DNA from 2 places in the Acetobacter ghanensis genome. Region 1 is predicted to be linked to the other one. Evidence: riboswitches for the same ligand, from Rfam matches in the RefSeq annotation. Region 1 holds a riboswitch; the other holds the start of a gene.

The links. A riboswitch is a leader RNA that binds a small molecule or an ion and turns the genes downstream of it on or off. The one in region 1 is predicted to bind cobalamin.
Region 2: another riboswitch for cobalamin. It lies ahead of AGA_RS12585 (Rieske 2Fe-2S domain-containing protein); the one in region 1 lies ahead of AGA_RS04500 (DUF1636 family protein).

Annotation. Positions count from the first base shown of each region.
Region 1 covers NZ_LN609302.1:914,742-919,692, reverse strand. The annotation lists gene cobN (cobaltochelatase subunit CobN) at 1-10, opposite strand, end outside; gene cobW (cobalamin biosynthesis protein CobW) at 22-1,074, opposite strand; gene AGA_RS04500 (DUF1636 family protein) at 1,071-1,511, opposite strand; cobalamin riboswitch at 1,687-1,921, opposite strand; gene AGA_RS04490 (MarR family winged helix-turn-helix transcriptional regulator) at 2,101-2,574, shown strand; gene AGA_RS04485 (FUSC family protein) at 2,558-4,825, shown strand.
Region 2 covers NZ_LN609303.1:41,457-46,407, reverse strand. The annotation lists gene AGA_RS13525 (S1 family peptidase) at 1-805, shown strand, start outside; gene AGA_RS13520 (hypothetical protein) at 1,054-1,332, opposite strand; gene AGA_RS12590 (hypothetical protein) at 1,351-1,731, opposite strand; gene AGA_RS12585 (Rieske 2Fe-2S domain-containing protein) at 1,728-2,822, opposite strand; cobalamin riboswitch at 3,151-3,383, opposite strand; gene AGA_RS12580 (DUF1852 domain-containing protein) at 3,632-4,615, shown strand; gene AGA_RS12575 (methionine synthase) at 4,643-4,951, shown strand, end outside.

The sequences.
Region 1 (4,951 bases):
GAAGGTGCATGGTCCGGCCTCTTACGCGGCCAACTGGCCGGCAAGGGCTTTGGCAATGGCGGTTGCGTCCAGCCCTTTCTGGCCGATCACCACAATCCGTCCCGAACGCTCTTCCGTTGGGCCAACAGGGCGGTCAAATTCATGCCTGAAGCGGCTCCCCACCCCTTGCACCGCCAGCCGCATGGGCTTTTTGCTGACTGTGGCAAAACCTTTCATACGCAGGACATCAAACCTGCGCGCCGTATCCTGCAGGATAGTCAGGAACTGATCGACAGTCTGCTGTTCGGGCACCACAACCACAAAACTTTCAAAGTCATCATGCTCATGCTCACCATCTTCCGCATCATGGTGCGAGGGGCGGGCAGCCAGATCACCCTCGGCGGCGGCACCAATGCCCAGCAGCACAGCCGGGTCCACTTTTCCTTCAGATGCACGCACAATCTGCACCGGCCGGGGAGCGTGTTCCCGAATTTCCTTTTCAACGGCATCCAGTTGTGCTGCGTCCAGCAGGTCTGTTTTGTTCAGCACCACCAGATCGGCTGCGTTAATCTGGTCTTCAAACACTTCGGCCAGTGGATTGTCATGGTCGAGGGAGGGATCTTCCGCCCGCTGTGCTTCGACTGCCTGCGGATCATCCGCAAACCGACCAGCAGCAACTGCGGGGGCATCCACCACCGCCACAACCCCATCCACCGTCATACGGTTGCGCACGGTTGGCCAGCCAAATGCCTTGAGCAGCGGCTTGGGTAACGCCAACCCCGATGTTTCGATCACAACGTGCTCAGGCGGGTCTGCCCGATCCAGCAGGGCTTCCATGGTGGGCAAAAAGTCATCCGCCACGGTGCAGCACAGGCAACCATTGGTCAGTTCGACAATATCTTCCTCCCGGCACCCTTCCACGCCACACCCACGCAGAATTTCGCCATCAATCCCAAGAGAGCCGAATTCATTCACCACTACGGCAATGCGGTGCCCTTGTGCGCGGTTGAGCAGATGCCGGAGCAAGGTGGTTTTACCCGCCCCCAAAAACCCGGTGATAATGGTCACGGGGACACGTGTTTTGGCAGCAGTCATGGTTCTTCCTGTTCATTATAAAGCAGTGCGGGCACGCGCCCCAGCACCATGTTGGCAAGGGATGCGGGACGGCGGGATGGCATGACAGTCCCTTTGGCGGATGCTGCATATAAACGCGCATAGGCCAGAATATCTTCTGCTTTTTCTGCTCCCAGATGGCCAAGCAACCATGTCCATCGCCCCTCCATCGCTATGGCCGCCGTACACCCCCGGTCGCACGCAGCCAGACAGGCCACAGAGCGCAATACGGCGGAAGGTGCCTCGCCCGCCTGCTGCTCTGCCGCCAGCAGGGTTTGCAACCGTTCCAACAACTGCGCACCCGGCGGGCAGTCCATGGCCGGACCACCCCGCCTGCACGTAACGCACACATGCAGCACTGGTAAGCCGACATGCTCGGCCTGACTGGGGGATGAAAGCGAAGAACTCTCTGCGGTCATGCGTCTTTCCAACAGGCTATTGCTCCAGCTTGTGGAACAACGGCAGGCATGGGGCAGTCACAACCAGCCCTCTGCCACGCATATGGCAAAGAAAATGCACCATCTGGTACATCCGTGCCTGCCGGGCACCCCGCCAGCAAACAACGCCAGAACACAACCGCCCCCGCAGGAACGGCTTTACATACTTGTGATGGCAGGTCTCCTGGCTTGTACCCAGCCCCTCCAGCCTGTGGCTGGTGCACGGCGGCGTTCCGCACCTTCCCGAATCCGGACAGGACCCAGTGGTTGACCCGAGGCACAGCCCCGGCGGAACGTGATGAATACTTACAGTTGCGGGGGCAGCGACGGTCTTGCACCGATCTTCCCTTTTCACCCCCGGATCAGGGGGCACCATCAAGTGGCAGGATGATGCGCACAAAAACCGCGCCATTTCAAGGCAGCCGCCATGATGCCTAGCCATACCGGATGGCACGAACGCTCCACCCCACAACCACCAGACACGGAACATGATTGACCCGGACGAGGCGTTTGTTTATTTTGCGCAAATAATTTCTATATCAACTATAATGACCCTAATTTGTGAGACAAGATGACTGAGCCGCGCGCCATGCCTGAGCTGGACGAAGCGCATTTTCCCGGTATGGCTCTCACCTTCAGGGTGATGCGTCTGGCAATGCTGTGGCGCACACGTCTGGACCGCGCCCTGCGTCCACATGGTATGACGCTAGCCGTCATGCGGCCCATGGCTTACCTGCGTATGCTGCCAGAAGGCGCCACCCAGCGTGACCTTGCCCAGACCATGAACATAGACTGCTCGGCCCTGGTGCGTGTTCTCGACCTGCTGGAAAAACAGAAGCTCATCATCCGCCAGCCCGATGCACAGGACCGCCGTGCCAAACGCCTGTTTCTGACAGACGCAGGCAAGGAACAATGCAGGCTGTTCCACCACATTGCCGCCGATCTGGAGCGGGAGATACGTTGCGCCCTCCCGCCAAGCCAGACCGATCTTCTTATCCGTTCACTCTCCACCCTACTCGAAGCGCAACATGTCCACACAATCTGACCTGCCCGCCGCACCCGGCACGCTCCTGCAATGGGTCAACAATCGCTTGGCTCCGGCTCTGTTTGCCAACGACGCCCAGTGGAACAGCTTTGTCGCCACGGCGGGCTATACCGCGCGGGTGTTCCTTTCCATCGGTATTGCCCTTTTTCTGGCCTTTGTGTTCCAGCTCCAATCCCCACTCAGTGCGGCCACTACGGTGCTGATTGTAGCCAACCCCACGGTTGGGGCCATGGTTTCCAAAAGTGTGTGGCGTATTATTGGCACAATCATTGGTGCTGCGATCAGTGTCGGGGTTATGGCTGTTTTTGTGCAGTCCCCGGTTCTGTATTTTGCCGCTTTGTCCGTTTTTGTCGGTCTGGCCTGCATGGTGGCAACATTTTTGCGGTTTTTCCGCGCTTATGCGGCTGTGCTGACAGGCTACACCATTGTTATTATTGCGGCGCCAGCTTTTGCCAACCCTGACGGCATTTTTCTGTCCGCCATGAGCCGCCTCTCCGTTGTGGCAACGGGTATTGTGGTCACGGCATGTGTGTTCATGGTCACGTCTCCCCGCAAGCCCAGCACCGTCCTCCACAAGCTGGGGCAGGCCTTCCGGGACACGGTTCTACATGCCAGAACCTTTCATAAAGCGGAAAGTGAGCGTGTTTCCCCCGATGCGTTGGAAACAACCGTTATTAACACGCTGGAAAGACAGGAACAGAAAACAGAAAGTACAAACACGGCTTTTCGTGGACTAGGGCAGCCTATTTATGATAGCCGCGGCAAACTGCTGGCCAATATGGCAAGCCTGACCCCAGCCATAGAATTTGCTGCGGCCGATGATCCGGACATGCAGAACCGCGTACGGAATCTGCGCCTGTGTCTGAGCCGCCTGACGGGCCTGATTGTCAGCTACCATCCTTACTGGCTGACCTTTTCCGCCGGGGAGGAAGAAACCCGTTCCGTCCACCTGCTTGTTGCGCAAACACTTGGTCGTGTTCTGCAACTGACCGAACAGCCCGACTGGCTGACCAACGCAACCCCGCTTTCCACCTGCCTGCATGATGCGCTCAAAACGCTGGAACAACTTGCACGCCAGACCTCCAACCCCGCCACACTGGCAGCGCTGGACAACACGCGTGATGCGCTGGTGCAAATGGATCTGGCCCTGCATGACCTCACCAGCCTGCACCCGGACCGCACACAGGCCAACATCCAGACTTACCTTGAGTGGCCAACAGCTTTGCGCAATGGCGTACGTGGGGGCTTTATTGCCCTTCTGGCCGGGATGCTCTGGTATGTTCTGCACTGGAGCGCCGGGCCGCTGCTGATCATCTACACCGTTGCCGCCTCCAGCCTTTTGTCCACCACCCCCTCGGCAGCCAAGGCCAGCCCCATGATGGCGGCAGGCACCATGCTGGCTATTCCCATGGGATTTTTGTGCCATACGCTGGCCCTGCCGCGCATAGACGGCTACCCCCTGCTCTGGCTCAGCCTGTGCCTTTTCCTTATGCCGGGCGTGTGGCTACAGTTCCACCCGCGCTACAGTATTGGCGCGTTTGGTTATGCCGTGTTTTTTACCATGATGCTCTCGGTCAATAATCCGATTGTGTATGATGACATGACGCTCACCAACAACTGGATGAGCATGGTAGCAGCCTGCGCCCTGCTGGCTGTCGTTTTTCGGGTTATTCTACCGGCCGACCACAGGTTGGATGCAGCCCGACTGGTTACGTCCCTTACCCGCAGTATTCAAAAACTGGCCCGCACCCCCTATGACCGCACAGAGCCATGGGTGGCGTGGGAAGGCCTGCAACTACAAAAAATATCCCGCCTGATGATGCGGCTTTCCTTTATTTCCACCAAAATAGACCGGCAGGGCTATACGGATGCCGCGTTTGCCTCGCTTTCTCTTGGCAGGCTCATTGTGCGGCTTAAATGGAATGCAGCCCACGCCACACTGGACCCGCAGGCCCATGCCGCGTTGGAAAACGCCTTTGGGGCTTTTGCGCAATTACGTCATGCCCCGGCAGAAACGGCGAGTGCGCTCAGGCAGGCCGCCCTTGCCATACGCACCATTCCAACCGGAGAAGCGGGGTTATCCCTGACTCGGGATCGGACCTTGTCCTGCCTTGAGCAGGCCGCCAGCATTATTCTCTCAACCCCCGGTTTTTTTCATGACCACGGCCCTATCCAGCTAGCAGCAGATGCGCCACAGGCAGCCTTCCCTGTTTCAGCCCACCCTACACCACACCCGCACTTTACTGGATAAACACAACAAAATTACACCAATACTTTAAAAAACACATTTTAGAGAGCACATAACTCTATAAAATCATTTAATAAATTGTTATTTATGGCATTAATATATTTTTTATGGGAACCTAACCAAACAAAC
Region 2 (4,951 bases), on a different contig from region 1:
AACCAAAGATGGGGCAACATCTACCGGGACAGGGTTCTTTTTTGAATTTTGCCGTTCAGAAAATGGAAGAATGGTTCCAACTATAGTTACCAACAAACACGTAATTGATGGTGCAAAGAGCGGAACGTTAAGATTTAGAACTTCTGATGATAACGGTAATGTAAAAGAAGGTGATTTTTTTGATTTCAACATTAATGATTTTGAAGATGCGTGGATAAAACATCCTAATATTGAGATAGATTTAGCTATATTGCCTATCGCGCAGTTTTTTTCCAGTATGAATGCACAAGGTAAAAAACCATTTTTTCCGGGATTGGATAAAAGTACGATCCCAAATGAAGAAGCTATAAAATCGTTATCGTCCATAGAAAATATAATTATGATTGGATATCCTAATGGAATATGGGATCAAGAGAATAATGTACCGATAGTAAGGAGAGGTATAACTGCAACAAGTTTTGGAGTGGACTTTAAAGGTAAAAAGGAATTTCTAATTGATTGTGCCTGCTTTCCTGGTTCAAGTGGGTCTCCAATATTTCTATTGGACGAGGGGGTGCATGTGGATCAATCTGGCCAAATAAAATTTGGCACTCGATTCCATTTTCTTGGAATTTTGTGGGGTGGGCCGCAGTTTTCATCTCATGGAAATTTGGTTGCCGTGCCTGTTCCAACAAAAAATCAATTAATAACAATATCTAACATACCAATGAATCTTGGATTTTGTATAAAATCAAATTTGCTTATGGATTTTGAGAAAATAATTAAACCAATTTGTGAACGTGAATTTTCCAATTCAGAAAAATGATCCAAGAGCAGTCATTCTGCTTCCCCCCCTGACCTGCCTGTCTGCTCAGTGATAAAGGAGCAGACAGGCCACAGTCGCCTCATCTCGGTCATTAGAACGATCGCGAGAACGTGCGCAAAGCGGAAGTTGCGTTCTGATCTATTTATCAATCCTAGAGCAGATTGTTACGCAGTTTTGGGCTCTACAGTTGGGCCGCCCCTCAGATGGTTATCGTCACTTCCGTCCTTTCAGGCTGCTAATTGATTCCATCAGAAAATATCGCCTGAAATCAACTTTCGATGCATGATGCATCCTCTACGCGTAAGACGTGCGGCCGCACTGCCCCACCGCGTGGAAAATCCGGCAGCCACATATCCCATCAATATCAATGATGCGCGAATGCTGCCTCGGTCCGTTTCAGGCACGCCGTATTCGCCACTTATCGGAAGGGAGAGAATAAAGCGGCACTGCTCTTTGGTAAGATTTTTTGCCGCCAGATAGGATCTGGCGGCCCCGCTTTGAACGGGATAATTCACGACGTTATTCAAGAGCCGTCTCCTCCAATACTATGCACGACAATACATGCTCATTGCGGCTTTCTGCGCGCCGATCAGATTCTGAATCGCAATATAGGCTTGCGCGTAATACGTGCCGGATGTGTTTTCGGGCATGTCGGGCAACGTCATGACCATCTCCATGGCCGCATTCAGTAGTGGCCTGAAATGCGCTTCCAGATGGTTGCCGCGTTCCTGATGTATAGTTGGTAAATCGGCAACCATCATCTGGAACAGCTCATACCCATTCCGCTGCAACTGTTCATCTTCGGGTAAAAAGTAATTCTGCCCCAGGAAAGCAAGAACGCAGGTGCGGTCGGGTGCGAGGAGAATAATCTTTTCAAGCAGAGGATGAAGAACATGGGAGGGTGGACGGATAAACGGCGGTCTCATGACGCAGCCTTTCCCACGCCATCCGGTCTCTGACCGCATCGTCTGAGCAGATCACGAAGTTGATTGATAACCGGAAAGACTTCCTGATTATGGTCGCCACCGAGATCTTTCCATGCAGCCTGTTCCAGCTCGACGATCTCACGATCTTCAAAGAAAACGCGCTCCGTGAACGCGACCAGTATTGGCCACGCCAGATCCAGTAAAAAAGGCACTTTCAATCGTTTGATCGATAACAGCCCGAAGACACGGTTGGTCAACTCGTCACGGTCCTGCGGGACATATGAAATCCACAACTCCATCACGGGTTCTTCAATCCCTTGCGTTTCAATACGCAGGGTCTGATAGGGATATTGTGTCCTGATGGTCATGACGTCCCGATAGGCAAAATCCCGCCCATCACGACGTCTCTGACCGTAGATCAGAGCTTCACTCAAAGGCTGTTTGCCGCCAGTTCGTACAAACGTATAGCGAGCCTCGACAAAACCATCACCGTGATCCATTCCCAGAAATCGAGGCTTCATTTTGCCGACAAGGCGACTGTGCAGAACCTGATGATTCATATCCATCAGGTTTTCATGCATGAAACTGTAATGACAGTTCACGACCTGACCAAAGCGGCGCGTGCGGTAACGCCTGTCCTTTACTCTTGGAAAGTCAGGAAGCGGGATCTTGTCCGCAAGAGACTGCTCCCCCATGAAAACAAAAATGAGCCCACCTTTTTCCCGGCAGGCCCACGTCGTGAGATGCAGACATTGTGCCTCGGCAGAGACATCGGACGAAACACACTGGCCGTCCCTGTCATATCTCAGACCATGAGCGATGCAGCTTATTGCGTCACCATGCACGTCGCCTTTGCCCAAAAGAACTTGCCGGTGAGGGCATAGTCCGTCCAACGCGTAAGGCTCGCCGCTCTTTGGACGCACAACAACGATATGACGTCCGGCAAACCGGACATCGATTGCTTTCTCCCGTCTCAATTCACGGGACCATGCAACGGGATACCAGAAGTCAGGATTGGTTCTGATACGCCTTAAATCGGTGTGTTCTGCGCACACGGGATGTTCTGAAGTTTGACGAAATTCGTTTTCCATTGCCTCGGCATTTCATCCGGCTCAGACCAGGGCGAAAGGACGTAACGCTCTAGTATGGAGTGCTGTCCCGTCTCTCACATTTTGTCTGAGCAAGCGTAACCGTTATCACTACCGGACAAGGCGCGTGATTGCCCGGTTCCTGGACCCGAAGTGCTTAACGGCCAGGGGCTTTCAGCAGCACGAACATGTGTCGCGCATATCGGTCAGAAATGACGGGACAAGGGACTGTGGCCTGAAAAGATCCGGTTAACCGATTCAGTAGGAATGGTGGAAGCACGAGGCAGACAGGCATAGACTTTTCTCCTCCCTTCGGTCATCCCGCCCGACGGTTGGTGGCTGAACGATGGCAGGTCTCCTGGCTCACGGATCACGGCCGACTGGTTCCAACCTTCCCGCCCTCTATGGGAACAGTGGTCCACGTTCAGGGTGAACGAACCAGCAGCATACCGCCTACAGTTGCGGGAGCAGCCACCGACTATGCCTCTGGACGGTCATCTGCCCAGTGCGTGACGGTGTTCCCTATTAACCCGCTCGCGCGGGACCATCGAAGCGTTCGCCCTTGCACCATGCCGCCAGATGCACATAGCGCGCAAGACGGAACATCATGGAACGACAGAAGGCAGATATCGATTTTTTACATGCTAGATGGCAGATCAGTCTCTGATCTTATCCATTTTCGGCGTCACCCTGATCACATCTGATCTATGAACGATATTTATGTTTTAATGAAATAAAATCATTTCTGCTCAATAAAGTCTTCCGGCATAAGGCAGGCACGGCTCTTAACAGCAGGCATGATGAAGGCTTCAATGATCAGGGAAACAGCATTTGAAATAAAGCGCATTCGCTTCGATGAGAATTATCATCCATCCGACAGAACGCGTCTCACGACCAATTTCGCCAATCTGGCAAGAGGCGAAAGCCGTCAGGAAAACCTGCGCAACGTGCTCAGGATGATTGACAATCGTTTCAATGGCCTGGCGCATTGGGACAACCCCATGGGGGATCGCTACTCCGTCGAGCTTGAAATCGTTTCCATTGAGATGGACCTCGCCTTTGCCGGCAAGAACGACAGCTTTCCGCTGATCGAAGTTCTTTACACAACGATTGTCGATAAAAAGGCCAACAGGCGCATAGAAGGTCTCGCAGGAAACAGTTTTTCCTCATATGTACGGGATTATGATTTCAGTGTGCTGCTGCCCGGCTACAATAAAAACAAGGTAGAGTTCACCGTTCCTCAAAATTACGGAGATCTGCACGGAAATCTTTTTAAGAGCGTTGTGAATTCCACCGCTTATAGAAAGAATTTCAGGAAGCTTCCCCTTATATGCCTCAGCGTTTCAACCAACCGAACCTATTATCGGACCGAAAATCAGCATCCTGTTCTGGGGGTTGAATACCAGCAGCGTGAATTTTCTCTGACAGATCAGTATTTTAATAAAATGGGAATGCAGGTCCGCTATTTCATGCCCCACAATAGCGCAGCGCCATTGGCGTTCTATTTTTTTGGTGACCTGCTCTCTGACTATTCGACTCTTGAGCTTATCAGCACCATCAGTGTGATGGAGTCTTTTCAGAAGGTCTACCGCCCTGAAATCTACAATGCCAATGCTGCGGCCCCCGCCTGTTACAAGCCAAGCCTGCAACATCAGGATTATTCAAACACCCGCATTGTCTACGACCGCGAAGAGCGGAGCCAGTTAGCAACCGCACAGGGTAAATATACGGAAGAGAATTTTATCGAACCGTATCATGATTTTCTGGAACAGTGGTCTGCCATCTACGCCGCCTGATCAGTCAGAAACACAGGATAAAGTCTTATGAACAAACTGCTTCCTACCTCGACAGCTGGCAGCCTGCCCAAGCCGTCCTGGCTCGCAAAACCCGAGACTCTCTGGTCGCCCTGGAAATTGCAGGATGAGGAACTTGTCGAAGGTAAACAGGATGCGTTGCGCCTGACCCTGGACGATCAGGACCGGGCTGGCATTGATATCGTCAGCGATGGCGAACAGACGCGTCAGCATTTCGTCACGACGTTTATCGAGCATCTCAGCGGCGTCGACTTTGAAGACCGTCAGACGGTTAAAATTCGCAACCGTTACGATGCCAGTGTGCCGTCCGTTGTCGGT